DNA from 4 places in the Shewanella sedimentimangrovi genome. Region 3 is predicted to be linked to each of the others. Evidence: predicted binding sites of a transcription regulator. Region 3 holds the regulator's gene; each other region holds the start of a gene.
The links. The regulator LexA, encoded in region 3, represses DNA repair genes until DNA is damaged. The targets are predictions, from matches to a motif close to TACTGTATNNNNATACAGTA.
Positions count from the first base shown of each region.

Region 1 (3,597 bases), 1.7 Mb from region 3:
CGCTGTTTTGGTTTCAGATCGGCCAGTTTTGCCTGAACCAAATTGGAAACATCCACGGCGGGTTTAGCCTTGGTTTCAGCCTGTGATGGTTTGGCGGCACGTTCCTGACGGGGACGGTCCTGGCGCGGACGATCTTGACCTGGACGCTCCTGACGGGGGCGCTTGGCCTGTGGTTTACGGGCAGGCTTATCTGTTGCCTCGGCCTTGGGGGCGCGCTCGGCACGCTTGGCCTTGGCTTTCTCCTGACTTTCTTTCAGGGTCGCCTGGGCGTGATCTATGTGCTCTTGCTCCAACTCACCGCAGGGATTGCCATCAAGGTCAACCCTTACCGCACCTTCTTTGATGCACTTGAGGTAACGCCAGCTGCTGGTATAACGGCGCAGGGCAACACGAAGCTGTGTTTTACTGACTTTGGAATCATCAGCCAACCTTTCTGCCAGATCTTGAAACAAACCTATTTTCAGAGGTTTAGCCTCACCCTCGGCGATAAAGCACAGGGGGAATGTTTCATACAAATACGCCAGAATGGCGTTGGTGTCGGTCAACTTTTCTGTTGATTCCATTTCTACTTCCACAGTTCACAGGGACGCGGCTTTCTGATAGCGGCGTCGGTTATGTAAGGTTATGGCCACCCGGAGCCATCGCACACGTTAGCATTATATCGACGGATGCCAAAGTGCTTATAAACATTGATTAACAAATTTCCGTTAATCCGCCCCCCGCACGGCAGGAAGCAGCCGCCTATTATAAGGCGGCCTTGAGCGAATGCGACCGGGATTTACGCTAAATTGGTGGGATTTCAACCAAACAGGGTGTTTTCCAGCACCCGGACAGCCTGTTCCAGGCCCAATTGATCCGCTTCGTCGAAGCGGTCGAACACCGGACTGTCAATATCCAGCACGGCAACGACCTGCCCCTGCTTGCGAACCGGGATCACGATTTCGGAGTTGCTGGCTGAATCGCAGGCGATATGACCATCGAACTGGTGCACGTCGGCGACTCTCTGGGTGCTGTCCAGCGCTGCTGCGGTGCCACAGACGCCTTTGCCCCAGGGAATGCGATTACAGGCGACCTTACCCTGGAAGGGGCCAAGCACCAGCTCGTCACCACGACGGATATAGAAACCAACCCAGTTCAATTCGGTCAGCTGGCTGTTAAGCATGGCGGAGAAATTGGCCATGGCCGACACCATATCGTCGTCGCCCTCAAGCAGAGCTGCCAGTTGTCGGTTCAGTGATTGGTAAAATTCAGACTTCATGCAAGTACCTTATGCCAATGCCGTCTGATTAATCAGCGGCTTCTTTCCTGGTGTTTTTCTTGGGCGCGGCTTCTGCTTTGGCAAGCGGAGCGCCCTTGAGCAGGGATGATAGATCATCTTTGTGGGTGGCTAAATAGAAGGCCAACTTTTCTGTCTTACCATCGTCCAAATCCAGCCCGGCACCTTGGATAAATGGGATAAGACTGTCGGCGATATCCAGCATCTTGTCATAGGCATCGGCCTCTTTTTTCGATGTGAATGTCATCTTCTCCACCCCTTCTCTGACCACGACATATTGAGTGATAACTGCCATGATTGCCCTCTTACTGGTTATATATACAGTGCATAGAGTGTCACAGGTGCAACTAATGATGCAAGTCCGGAACGGGATCTGCTAGTATCATGGCATTAAAAGCGGCAATAATTGAATTCTTTTCACGTGATTACGCAAACTTACGTGCAGAAATGTCCGCCGCTGCCAAAGAGGAAGTCAGTTTAGCCATTATGCAAGACGATGCCGTAGACCAGACAGTCATTCTCTGCCGTGCCTGCGACATGGCGGTGCGCAAGCGAGCCCTGCCCTCCGGGGTCCGAGCCCTCTGTCCCCGCTGTCATACGGCACTGTACGACACGCCATATTGTTCCATTAACGGCATGCTGGCTTTGTGTGTGGCCGCCCTCGCCTTCTATCTGCCCGCCAACCTGTTTCCTGTGCTGGAGCTGCATTTTCTCGGCAGCGTCCGTACCGCCAGCGTGGTGGAAGGGGCCATGGCGGTGATGGCATTGGGTTACTGGGTGGTGGGTGTGGCCGTATTAACCGCCGCCGTCATTGCCCCCGGGATCCTGCTGCTGTCCATCCTGGGCCAGATCCTGTTAATCAAGGCCGGACTCAAGCAGGGATGGCAACGTACCACCTACGAATGGTTGCTGGAGCAGCACGGGCTGCTGAGCCAGTTAACCATGTTGGAAATCTATGTGATCAGCTTTCTGGTCTCAGCATTTCAGTTGGCAGATTTTTCCGATATCTATTTCGGTGTCGGTACCTTTTGTTTCACCATGCTGTTTCTGGTAACCCTGTTTCTGCAGCGTGAATACAACCTCGAACATATGTGGAGCTACCTCGATGTCTGAAGCCGGCACCCAGGGTAAGGATTTAGGCTTGCTGCTGTGCAGTGTCTGCCGCAAGGTGAACTCAGCCCATCTCAGCCATTGTTGTCGCTGCGGCGAGGCGATATCCGAGCGGAACTACAGCAGTTTGCAAAAAAGCTGGGCCCTGCTGCTCACCGCCGCCATTCTGTTGGTTCCAGCCAATATCTATCCCATCACCACCCTGGTGAATCAGGGGGTGGTCACCCAGGACACCATATTTTCCGGCATTAAGCACCTGGTGGATTCGGATATGCTGCCGATAGCCATCATAGTCTTTACCGCCAGCATACTGGTGCCCTGGCTCAAGATTATCGGCCTGGCCATCTACCTGAGCGCTATCAGCTTTCACCTGCCCATTCCCAAGCATTTATTGATGGGGGGCTTTCATATCATTGAATGGATTGGTCGCTGGTCCATGCTGGACTTATTTGTCATTTCCCTGACCGTGGCGCTGGTCAATATGGGACAGCTGCTGGACGCCAAACCCGCGCCGGCCGCAACCGCTTTTGCCTTGGTGATCCTGCTGACCCAGCTGGCTGCCAAGGTGTTGGATACTCGTTTACTTTGGGATCGACTGGAACTCGAACATGACGCAAATTGAAGCCCCGAAAGTTGTGAAGAAAAAGCTGTTTTCACCTGTCTGGCTCTTACCCTTGGTGGCTTTGGCTCTGGGCGCCTGGCTCGGGGTTAAAAGCATCCGCGAGTCCGGCGTGGAAATCCTTATCCACTTCCCCAGTGCCACAGGCATAGATGTGGCCAAAACCCTGGTCAAATATCAGGGCCTGACCGTGGGCAAGGTAACCGACATCGCTATTGACGACAACCTGGAGGGTGTGAACGTCAAGGTGAAAATGGACTATCGGGCCGGCGCATACTTAAAGGATGAAACCAAGTTCTGGCTGGTGACTCCCAAGGCATCCATCACTGGCGTCTCCGGCCTCGACGCACTGTTTTCCGGTAATTATATTGCGGTGCAACCGGGCGATGGTGACTCCCGCACCCAATTTGAGGCCGAGCGTGAAGCGCCGCCGCTGTTGCCCGGCAATGAGGGCATAGTGGTGGAACTTGCCAGCGACCGTCTGGGCTCACTGGATGTGGGTTCGTCCGTGCTCTTTCGCCAACTTCCCGTGGGACGGGTGGTCAGCTATCGTCTCGAGGGTAACAGGCGCGTCATTATCAGCGCCTTTATT
Region 1 is NZ_CP071502.1:2,328,036-2,331,632, forward strand. Features, by position in the region: gene proQ (RNA chaperone ProQ) at 1-563, opposite strand, end outside; gene JYB85_RS10070 (GAF domain-containing protein) at 800-1,258, opposite strand; gene JYB85_RS10075 (YebG family protein) at 1,287-1,571, opposite strand; gene JYB85_RS10080 (paraquat-inducible protein A) at 1,763-2,389, shown strand; gene JYB85_RS10085 (paraquat-inducible protein A) at 2,382-3,008, shown strand; gene JYB85_RS10090 (PqiB family protein) at 2,995-3,597, shown strand, end outside.
Region 1: the regulator LexA is predicted to act here: its motif matches at 1,583-1,602, upstream of JYB85_RS10075 (YebG family protein).

Region 2 (3,597 bases), 1.8 Mb from region 3:
GATAAAGCTCATGCTGTAATCGCTTAGCCAGTGGACTCCAGTCACTGCGAACCTGCTCCATTCCCTTGAACACTATGCGGGACTGACCATGATCGTCATATTCCCCCACATAGCGCTTTTTGCTGCCTTCGGCAGAGTGCCTCAAGGTCGGCATAAAAAAATGCCGGTAGTGACGCTCATATTCCAGTTCCAGAAAACTTTCCAACTGCCATTCCTGCCACAACCTGTCACGCCAAAGCCCATTGACCCGGTTCACAAGCATTTTCCCGGTAGCATCGGCATCTGCCGCCTCATCCCCAAGCCAGACAAAGGTAGAGTCCGTGTCACCGTAGATCACCTGGTAACCCAGTTCTTCAATCCAGGCGCGGGTCTGGCGCATGATTTCATGGCCCCGCAGGGTGATGGAACTGGCAAGTCTGGTGTCGTGGAATACACAACCGCTGGAGCCAAGCACCCCGTAGAGGGAATTCATGATGATCTTGATAGCCTGGGACAAGGGCGCGTTACCGTCCCGTTTGGCTTCTTCCCTGCGAGCGGCCAAAGTGGCGATAATGCCTGGCAAAATAGGTTGCTTGCGGCTGAACCTGGCGCCTCTGAAACCGGGAACCGAGTCTTGCTCGCTTTCCTGAAGTCCTTCTATCAAGCCCTTGGGATCGATTAAAAAACTGCGGATAATCGAGGGATACAAACTCTTGAAGTCCAGCACCAAAATATTGCGATACAGCCCTGGAAGCGAATCCATCACATATCCCCCGGGGCTGTCCTGCCCGGGAACGGCTCCCATGGCCGGTGCCACATAACCTTGCCGGTGTAGATGAGGCAGATAGAGGTGGGTAAATGCCGCCACCGATGCGCCGACCCGCCCCAGTTCAAGACCCGTCAATCTGGCCCGCTCCAGGGCAAACTCAAACAGGTGAGTGTGGGCAAAGATTTCCCACACCAGTTGGCAGTCCATCAGGTTGTAACGGGCCAGCGCCGGTTTGTCCTCCAGGAATAAGCGGGTGATTTCCTCCCCCCTGTCGTCCACCTTATCGATTGCCTTCCCCTTGCCCAGCAAGGCAGAAGCCACGGACTGCAGAGAAAAACTGTCGAACTGGAAGAAGGCGGCCTTGAGCCAATCAATGCCATCGAGCACCACCCGGCCCGGTAAATCCAGGGTTTCGGGTCTGTGCTTATCGGCGACTTTCCAGCCAAGCTCGCTGCCTCCCCGGCCAATGGTGAGTGAAAGGCCATGGTGTTGCGCGCGGCGGCTTAGCAGGGACAAATCAAACCCCACTATTGACCAACCTATGATGATGTCGGGATCGGCTGCTGCAAACCAAGCTATGATGGCTTCCAGCAGCGCTTTTTCATCGCTGGCCCATTGGATATCACAGTCGCTTGGCGCCGCCCTGGCCTCCCCCGCCTGCCCGACCATAATGACCAAGGGCGCAACATCGCCGAAGAAACCTATGGAATAGAGCTCGCCCTGCATGCTGCACTCGAGATCAACAGATACGGCCTTAAGGCTTACCCCCGGATCCTGCGAAGCGCACCTGACCCTTTGGGCCTCAAACCGGCGCACACCGGCAAGGCACTCCACTTCATAGCCAGAAAACTCGGCATCCAAGGCCACGAAACGCTCAATTAAAAATCGTTGCTCCGGCCTGATATCATCCTCAAACAGGCGAATACCCATATCGGTTGCCATCCGCCGCACTTGCCTGTGGGCCCGGGCTGAAGCTGAATAGAGCGCGCTGACCGCCTGCCCCTCGAAGCTTTTAAGGCTCAGCGGCTTAATCTGGCCACCAGCCTGTGCCACGGCTCGCTTTAATTGCAGCGCGTCCTGCTGATGGCAAAAGGCAAGCCAGGGCTGATCCCTGACAATCACCTGGACCGGGCCCTGCGCTGTGGCCACATAATATTCCAGCACAGACTGTCCCTGCTCAAGCCTGTTTGCCCGGGTCAGGATGCGCCCGCTAATCACCGAGGTGACTGGGCTGGATAAATGATGATTGCCGGGAACAGACATGGGCACGACCACAGATAAAGGCTTGCAAGTGACAGGCGTGACGAATTAATGGTTCTTAGCCTAAGCAATCACTGTTATTATGTACAGCATTATCGAGAGCACAGAGCCTGACATGCTGCCAGAAAAAGTGAAAACCCAAATTCGGGCCATCTATAAAGACATAGCCCAATCGCTGCCCCATTTCCGTTCCCGGCGCGAACAAAACTATATGGTGGCAGAGATCTCCAAGACCCTGGCAGGTGACTACGACAAACACAGGCGCATCATAGTGGTTGAGGCCGGCACGGGTATTGGTAAATCCCTGTCCTATATTCTCGGTACTATCCCGCTGGCGCTGGAAAGCAAAAAAAAGGTCTGCATTGCCACCGCCACCGTGGCTCTGCAGGAGCAATTGCTGAATAAAGATCTGCCCTTTTTTAAAGAACAGTCGGGACTCAACTTCCGTTTCGGTTTGGTCAAGGGGCGCCAGCGCTATGTTTGTCTGGCCAAGCTCGAAATGCTCATCGGCGACAACAATGGCACCCAGATGGCCATGTGGCAGACCAAACCCGACACAGCACAGGTGGAATTGCTGCAAAAATTGCATCAGGACTTCCATAAGGGCCGCTGGAATGGTGAGCTGGACACCCTTGAAGTGCCCCTGCCCGACCATTTATGGCAGCAAATCGCCTGCGACAAGCACAGCTGTCACAGACAGCAAGCCAGTCACAGGCAGTGTCCCTTCCACAAGGCCCGTGAAGATGTGGATACCTGGGATGTGCTGATCGCCAACCACAGCCTGCTGTTTGCCGATCTGGAATTGGGCGGAGGTGTGATACTGCCGGATCCGGAAGATGTCTTTTACGTCATAGACGAAGCCCATCATCTGCCCATAGTGGCGCGGGATTTTTCCAGCGCCCAGGCCACCTTGCGGGGTGCCTGTGACTGGCTGGAGAAAATTGGCAAAACCGCGGCCAAATTGCAGCACCAGATAAAGAGCAACAACATTATCGCCCCGGCCCAGGCAATGCAGGACCATGTGACGGATCTGTGCGCCCAGCTCAATCAGGTGGCCCATTTTTGCGACGGCCAATTGGCAAAGTTTGACAATCCGGAAAACCGCCTGCGCTTTACCAATGGTGAATTGCCCGAGGTACTCAAGTGCCATGCGGAAAACCTGGCCACGGCCTCTTCATCGGCACTGAAACAATTCAATAAAATGCAATTGCTGCTGGCCGAGGCCATCAAGGACGGCGACATTCCCAGACATCAGGCCGACAGCCTGCAAAGCGAAACCGGCTTTATGCTGCAGCGACTGGAGAACTTACATAAGCTGTGGAAGATGATGGCCAAAGAGGACAGCAAGAAAGGCGCCCCCACGGCACGCTGGATTGAGTTGATGCCGGGTAAGCAGCAGGACTTCCTTTTTTGCTCCTCCCCCATAGAGGTGGGTTTCATGCTGGAGTCCATGCTGTGGGAAAAAGCGGCCGGTGTGGTGCTCTGCAGCGCGACCCTGAGGGCGGTAAACCAATTCGACTATTTTGCCCATCAGGTGGGGTTGTCGCTTAACGATGGCAGCCGCTTCCTGGCATTGCAATCGCCCTTTG
Region 2 is NZ_CP071502.1:1,579,040-1,582,636, reverse strand. Features, by position in the region: gene JYB85_RS06690 (DNA polymerase II) at 1-2,011, opposite strand, end outside; gene dinG (ATP-dependent DNA helicase DinG) at 2,124-3,597, shown strand, end outside.
Region 2: the regulator LexA is predicted to act here: its motif matches at 2,081-2,100, upstream of dinG (ATP-dependent DNA helicase DinG).

Region 3 (3,597 bases):
GCGAATAAAGAAGGCGCCGCCGCGACGGAACAAAGGTCCCGCCGGCCAGAAGTTGAGGTTGATACCGGCCGCGATATGAGGCGGTACCATGCCCTGGTAATAAAGGATGTAGGACAGCAGCAGGTAATCCATGTGACTGCGATGACAGGGCACATAGACAATTTCATGGCCATCATGGTGCAGCTGACGAACCTGCTCGGCACCGCGGATATTGATACCGCTGTAGAGCTTGTTCCACAGCCAGGTCAGCATGCGCTCCGCCACCCGCACCAGGCTGTCCGAATAATCGGCCGCTATCTCGTCGAGATAACCTATAGCCGTTTCGCGAGCCTTGGCCTCGGATACCTTCTTGGCAGCCGCTTCTTCGGCAATGGCCTTTTTGAGGTTATCGGACTGCAACAGCGCATGGAACATGGCCTGACGATTAGGCAAAGCCGGACCTGTCATCACCTTGCGCTGACGGCGGAAATGCACCCTGGCCACCCGGGCCAGTTTCTGGGCAATGCGTTTGTCGGTGCCGTGTTCATCGGCCATATAACGCAGGGAAACCGCATTGGAAAACTGCACGAAGTTGTGACGACCGAGGAACAATATCATCAGGCACTTGCGCAGCCAGGTGGGATTTTCCCGCTCCAGTAATGCCGCGCGCATGCTGTCATCTTCCTTGCCCGGAGTCCGGCCCCAATAAAGGCTCACCGGGACCAGCTGGATATCCAGCTCCGGCTTTTGCTTATGGACAGACAGTAACTGCATAAAAGCATTGAGGAAGGGTTCATTGCCCTGACGCTGCCCAAACAGGGGTTTCGCCCCCTCAAGGCAAACCACCCTCGGACTGCTCAAACCATTCAAGTGCAGGGACTCATAGGGGCTTGGCAAGCCAAACTTGGCGGTGACTTCACTCAGGGCGGCAATATCACTGACCGATTCGGTTTTCATGACGTAAACCAGGGGGCGTGCCGCATCAAGATTAAGATCGGCAAAAGGCTCCTGGGGCACCACTATGGTGTGCACCAGTTTTTTCTGGATCCAGCGGAGGGTTCTATACCACAGCGAGTCTTGGGTTGACATTCTTCTTCAGCAATCTTGGCCACTTCGTTAGCCGCATAGAATATCAGACCACACAGTCACAGTGCCAATAATCTAAACACTGGTTAATACTTGCGCTGTTTAAAATACTGTATATACTAACAGTAACTGTATAGAAAAACAGGAATGAGTATGAGACCGCTGACACCGCGCCAGGCTGAAATACTGGACCTGATCAAACGCAATATCGCCGATACCGGTATGCCGCCAACCCGTGCCGAAATTGCCACACGTTTGGGCTTCAAAAGTGCCAATGCCGCCGAAGAACATCTCAAGGCACTGGCCAAGAAGGGCTGTATTGAAATTATGCCCGGCACCTCCCGCGGTATTCGTCTTGCGGGCGACGAACATGAAGACGCTGAGCATCAGGGATTGCCGCTGATAGGTCAGGTGGCGGCCGGTGAGCCTATTTTGGCCCAGGAACACGTGGAGCAGTATTACCAGGTGGATCCAGCCATGTTCCGCCCCCAGGCCGACTTTTTACTGCGGGTTCGGGGTGACAGTATGAAGGACATAGGCATACTCGAAGGCGATCTGTTGGCGGTACACAAGATGCAGCAGGCCCGTAACGGTCAGGTGGTGGTCGCCCGGGTTGAAGATGATGTGACGGTCAAACGCTTCGAACGCAAGGGCAATGTGGTTTACCTGCATGCCGAAAACGAAGCCTACGCCCCCATAAAAGTCGATCTCAGCTGCCAAAGTCTGACCATTGAAGGTCTGGCGGTCGGTGTCATCCGTAACGGAGACTGGTTATGAACAAGCTGCTCGGTAATGCTCCCCGCCATCCCGGCCTGTGGCGCGACCTGCCTGCTGACAATGCCGGCGCCAATACGGAAGTCAGCATGCTGACCACCAGCGATCAGGGCCGTAACGAACTAAAGCACTTGTGCCCCCAATTGGCGCAGCTGAGTCATCAGGGTCGATGGATAGTGCTGATCAGTCCGCCCAATATAGGCTACAAAGACCTCCTGGCCCAGGCCGGCGTGCGTATGGACAGGGTCTTACTGGTGCATGCCAAGGATGAAGTGGAAACCCTGTGGGCCATGGAAAGAGCGCTGACCAGTGGCACTTCCAGTGCGGTACTTTGCTGGAGCAGCAGCCTGGCCCCCAGAGATGAACGCCGCTTACAGCTGGTTGCCAAGAGTGCGGTTGCCATGGGCGTCATATTTCAGGATGTAAATGCTCACTCTCATGGAAATCCTTGCCACCAAGCCGCTATTCCCATGACCCTTTCCAACCAGTTTCAACCGCTGCACTGATCCCCTTCCATCCCCTTGAGCCCCAGTGGGGCTCTTTTTTTCAATAATTTTTTCAGTTAATTAGAAAAGAAAGTGATCTTGATCAATATTTAAACTGCAAGTAATGTAGTTCAGGGTAACAACGATAGTTTGTTATATCCGGGATAGATTATGTCGTCGCAGTGAGCCCTGTTTAACCACGGCCCTCTGTGTATCAGACCGATATATTCAGCTGTAGGTGCAGGCGTGGTTAGCAAGGCAGTAGGCTACAGATAGAACAAGATAAACCGCCAACGCACTTTGAAGTCATCGTTGCTTTTTTGGGAACCGAAGAGTTTGCATAGAGCAGAGACTTACTGTGTGACTCTTCTTTGTAGTTGCGATTCGCAATTGACAGAGGAGACGTCTTGTGAAGCGATTGTTGTATTGTGTTCTGGTGCTGATGGCACCGCAATTGGCAGCGGCAGACATGTCGCTGAATATGACCCAGGGGGTGACAGAAATCAGTGGCAGGGTATATCACCTGCACATGACGATTCTGTACATCTGCTGCGCCATCGGGGTGGTGGTATTTGGCGCTATGATTTACGCCATGATCAACCACCGAAAGTCCAAGGGCGCTGTGGCGGCTCAGTTTCATGAGAGCACCAAGGTAGAAATAGCCTGGACGATTATCCCTTTCATTATCCTTATCTCCATGGCCATACCGGCCACCAAAACCCTGATCGCCATGGAAGACCCTTCCAATGCAGATCTGACGGTGCAAGTCACAGGTTCTCAATGGAAATGGCATTACAGCTATTTCGATCAGGACATCGCTTTTTACAGCATCTTGTCCACGCCAATGGAGCAGATCGAAGGCAACGAGGCCAAAGGCGAAAACTACTTACTGGAAGTAGACAAACCGCTGGTCTTGCCTGCCAATCGCAAGATACGTTTCCTGATGACCTCCGATGACGTTATCCACTCCTGGTGGGTGCCTGCCTTTGCGGTGAAGAAGGACGCCAACCCGGGTTTCATCAACGAGGCCTGGACCCGCATCGACAAACCCGGCATCTACCGGGGCCAATGCGCCGAGTTATGCGGCAAGCAGCATGGCTTTATGCCCATAGTGGTGGAAGTCTTGCCCGAAGCCCAGTTTGATGACTGGCTCGTGGCCCAGAAAGCCTCTGCTCAACAGGCAGCGGCGGAAGCCCAAGCCTCGCTGACACAAACCCTGTCGATGGATGACCTCATGGCTCAGGGTGAACAAATTTACATGGCCCGTTGTGCT
Region 3 is NZ_CP071502.1:4,059,488-4,063,084, forward strand. Features, by position in the region: gene plsB (glycerol-3-phosphate 1-O-acyltransferase PlsB) at 1-1,068, opposite strand, end outside; gene lexA (transcriptional repressor LexA) at 1,219-1,842, shown strand; gene JYB85_RS18135 (cell division inhibitor SulA) at 1,839-2,345, shown strand; partial or broken gene coxB (cytochrome c oxidase subunit II) at 2,734-3,597, shown strand, end outside.

Region 4 (3,597 bases), 120 kb from region 3:
CCACCAGCAGATCCAGGGTGCCGGCTTTGAAGGCCGCCATGATTTCCTGCTTGTCCGCCGCCTTCATCCTTCCATGTACCAGGCCGACCCTGAGTTCCGGCAAGGCGGTGATCAGCTCGTTGGCGGTATCTTCGGCCGCCTGGCACTCCAGTACCTCGGACTCTTCTATCAGGGTGCAGACCCAGTAGGCCTGGCGTTTGTCCTGCAATGCCGCCTGTCGCACCCGCTCTATGATGTCCTGGCGGCGTCCATCGGGAATGGCGACCGTTGTAATGGGTGTCCTTCCCGGCGGCAATTCGTCTATTACCGAAGTATCCAGGTCCGCATAGGCCGTCATGGCCAGGGTTCTGGGGATGGGCGTGGCCGTCATGATCAATTGATGAGGATGATAGCCCTGGCCCATGCCTTTTTCTCTCAGTCCCAGCCGCTGATGGACGCCGAACCTGTGCTGCTCGTCGATAATCACCAAGGCTAGCTGTTTGAAATTCACCTGTTCCTGGAAAATGGCGTGGGTGCCTATGACCATCTGCGCGGCGCCGGATTCGATGTCGGCCAGGGATTGTTGCCTGGCCTTGCCCTTGAGTTTGCCGGCGAGCCAACCGACCTTGAGGCCAAGCGGGGCAAACCAGCGCTCGAAATTGGCTGCGTGTTGCTCCGCCAGTAGTTCTGTGGGGGCCATCATGGCGACCTGATAGCCGTTTTCTATGGCCGCGAGTGCTGCCAGGGCGGCCACCAGAGTCTTGCCGGAGCCAACATCACCCTGAACCAGGCGCATCATGGGGGTGGGCTTGGCCAGATCTTTGTGAATGTCCTTAACCACCCTCTGCTGCGCCGCCGTGGGGCTGAAGGGCAGGGCGGCAAGAAAATCGGGGATCAGCTGCCCCGTGCTGTGCATCTGGATGGCGCTATCCTGATTACTGCGTTGCCGCAGTTTAAGCATGCTGAGGTTGTGTGCCAGTAGCTCTTCCTGTACCAATCTTTGTTGTGCCGGATGCTGCCCCAGTTCAAAGGCCAGGGGATCGGCATCGGTTGGGGGACGGTGCAAAATTCGCACCGCCTGCGCCAAGCTCAATTGATTGGGTTGCAGCGTCGTGGGCAGCAGCTCCTGCAATCCCCCTTCTTCCAGCATTTCCAAAGCCTGCTCCGTCAGCCGGATCCAGCTGGCCTGCTTTAATCCCTCAGTGGTGGGATAGATGGGAGTCAAGGTTTCGCTCAGGGCCGGGGCTTCACCCGGTGCGGTAAGCTTATATTCCGGATGAATGATCTCCAATTGGGACTGGCCACGGCGGATCTCGCCATAGGCCCTGATGGTCAATCCGGGTTGCAGGCCGTTTTTTTGCGCCATGGAGAAATTAAAGAATCTCAGGGTCAGACCGCCACTGTTGTCGCGGACGTTGCAGGTCAGCATGCGCTTGCGACCATTGACTATCTGGGCCGATACAACTTCGGCCTCAACCGTGGCGTAACTGCCGGGCGTCAATCCTGCGATGGGATAAATGCGGGTGCGATCTTCATAGCGCAGCGGCAAATGAAACAACAGATCCTGGACGGTATGTACCCCCAGTTTGGCCAGCTTTTCCGCAACCCGGGCAGCAACGCCCTTGAGCTCGGTAATTGGGACAAGATCCAGTCTCTGCACGCGGTTTGCACCGAATTACTGTGAATTTATACATATACTAACAGAGAATAACGACTGAGCAACCAAGGCTTGTATCCGGTGGGCTTGTCGGATTATTTATTTGCCGTGGGCTGTGTGCCTGATATGAAAGGGGCCTTACGGCCCCTTCAAAATCGCTATTGGAATAATTCTTCCGGCGGTGAGTCGGTGAAGATAGTGCTGCTGTCCTGGGTCTCGGTGGCATATTCTGTTGGTTCAGTACCGGCGCGGAAATATTCAAAGTCGCTGGTTTGGTCTGTTTTGCGACTCAGTTTGCCACTGGCCAGATCTATGCGCGCTGAAACTATGCCTTCGGGCGGCACTATAGCTATCTCTTCCGTTCCCTCTAACGCGTGCAGCATGAATTCGTTCCAACCTGGACCTGCTGTTTTCGCACCGGCTTCGGCGCCTGAAATCTGATCTTTGGCGCCATTGGCGTTCCAAGCTGTACGGCCAAGCTCGCGGCTGTGGTCATCAAACCCGACCCAGAAGGTGCTGACCAACTTGGGGTTGAATCCACTGAACCAGGTGTCTCGGGATTCGTTGGTGGTACCTGTCTTACCGGCAATATCATGACGTTTTATCAGCCTTGCCGCCCGCCAGGCTGTACCGTTCCAACCTGTGCCCTGACTCCAGTCACCGCCACCCCAGATCACGCTCTTGAGTGCATCACCAACCAAGAATGCGGTTTGCTTGGAAATAACCCGCTCGGCATAACGCGCATCTGTGCCGCCGCATGGCGCCTGTGGCGTGCCCGCTTCCTGCTGCATGGCATTGATTAAAGATTGCATTGCCTGATCGTCGCTTTGTGGTGGCTCACAGGCCAATGCCGGGTTCGCCTTTTCCGCCAGTGTGCCATCGGCATGCTCAATGCGATCGATAAAGTAGGGCTCCAGCAGGAAGCCACCATTGGCGAAACTGGCAAAGGCGGTCACAACCTGCAGCGGGGTAACCGAGGGGGAGCCCAGGGCCAGGGATTCGTTACGGGGCAGATCGGCAGGATCAAAGCCAAAACGGGCCAGGGTCGCTATGGTCTCGTCGAGTCCAATGTGGCGCATGGCCCGCACCGACATCACGTTGATAGACTGAGCCAGACCCACTCGAAGTCGGGTCGGCCCGCCATAGATATCCGGTGAGTTTTTGGGGCGCCAAGCGGTTCCCTGACGGATATCGGGTTTGTTGATGGGGGCGTTATTGATCAGGGTCGCCAGGGTAAAGTCTTTTTCCAGCGCAGCAGCGTAGATAAAGGGTTTGATATTGGACCCCAGCTGGCGTTTGGCCTGAGTGACCCTGTTGTACTGGCTCTGTGAGAAGCTGAAACCGCCCACCAAGGCCAAAATGGCGCCATTTTTAGGATCCAGGGTGACTGTGGCACTGGAGACTTCCGGTACTTGGGACAGTTGCCATTGCTCGCCATTATGACGGACCCAAATACGTTCGCCGGGGTTGAGCACCTCAGAGGCCTTGGTCGGCGCGGCTCCCTGACGTTTGTCGCTGATAAAGCGGCGTGCCCATTTGATGCCATCCCAATTCAGCGTCAGTCTCTCGCCGCTGCCAAGCAACACTTCTGCCGCCTGCTCAGCCACACTCAGTACCGCGGCGGGCTGTAATTCCTGAACGGCTACGGTGCGTTTGAGTGTCTTGATGATTTCCGCATCGGCAGGTGGGGTATCCTGCCACAGACGCTCTGCTGCTCCCCGATAACCGTGGCGCTCATCGTAGGCATACACGTTGTTGCGCAGCGCCTGCTGTGCCTTAAGTTGCAGGTCTGAGGAAATGGTGGTGTAAACGCTGTAGCCACCTGTGTAGGCTTCTTCCTCTCCGAATTTTTGGACCAGGTAATCGCGAGCCATTTCTGAAATATAGGGTGCGTACAGATCAATCTCTGCGCCGTGATATTTGGCGACCAGAGGTTCAGCCAGTGCTTCCTGATACTCGTT
Region 4 is NZ_CP071502.1:3,940,579-3,944,175, reverse strand. Features, by position in the region: gene recG (ATP-dependent DNA helicase RecG) at 1-1,639, opposite strand, end outside; gene JYB85_RS17570 (penicillin-binding protein 1A) at 1,795-3,597, opposite strand, start outside.
Region 4: the regulator LexA is predicted to act here: its motif matches at 1,656-1,675, upstream of recG (ATP-dependent DNA helicase RecG).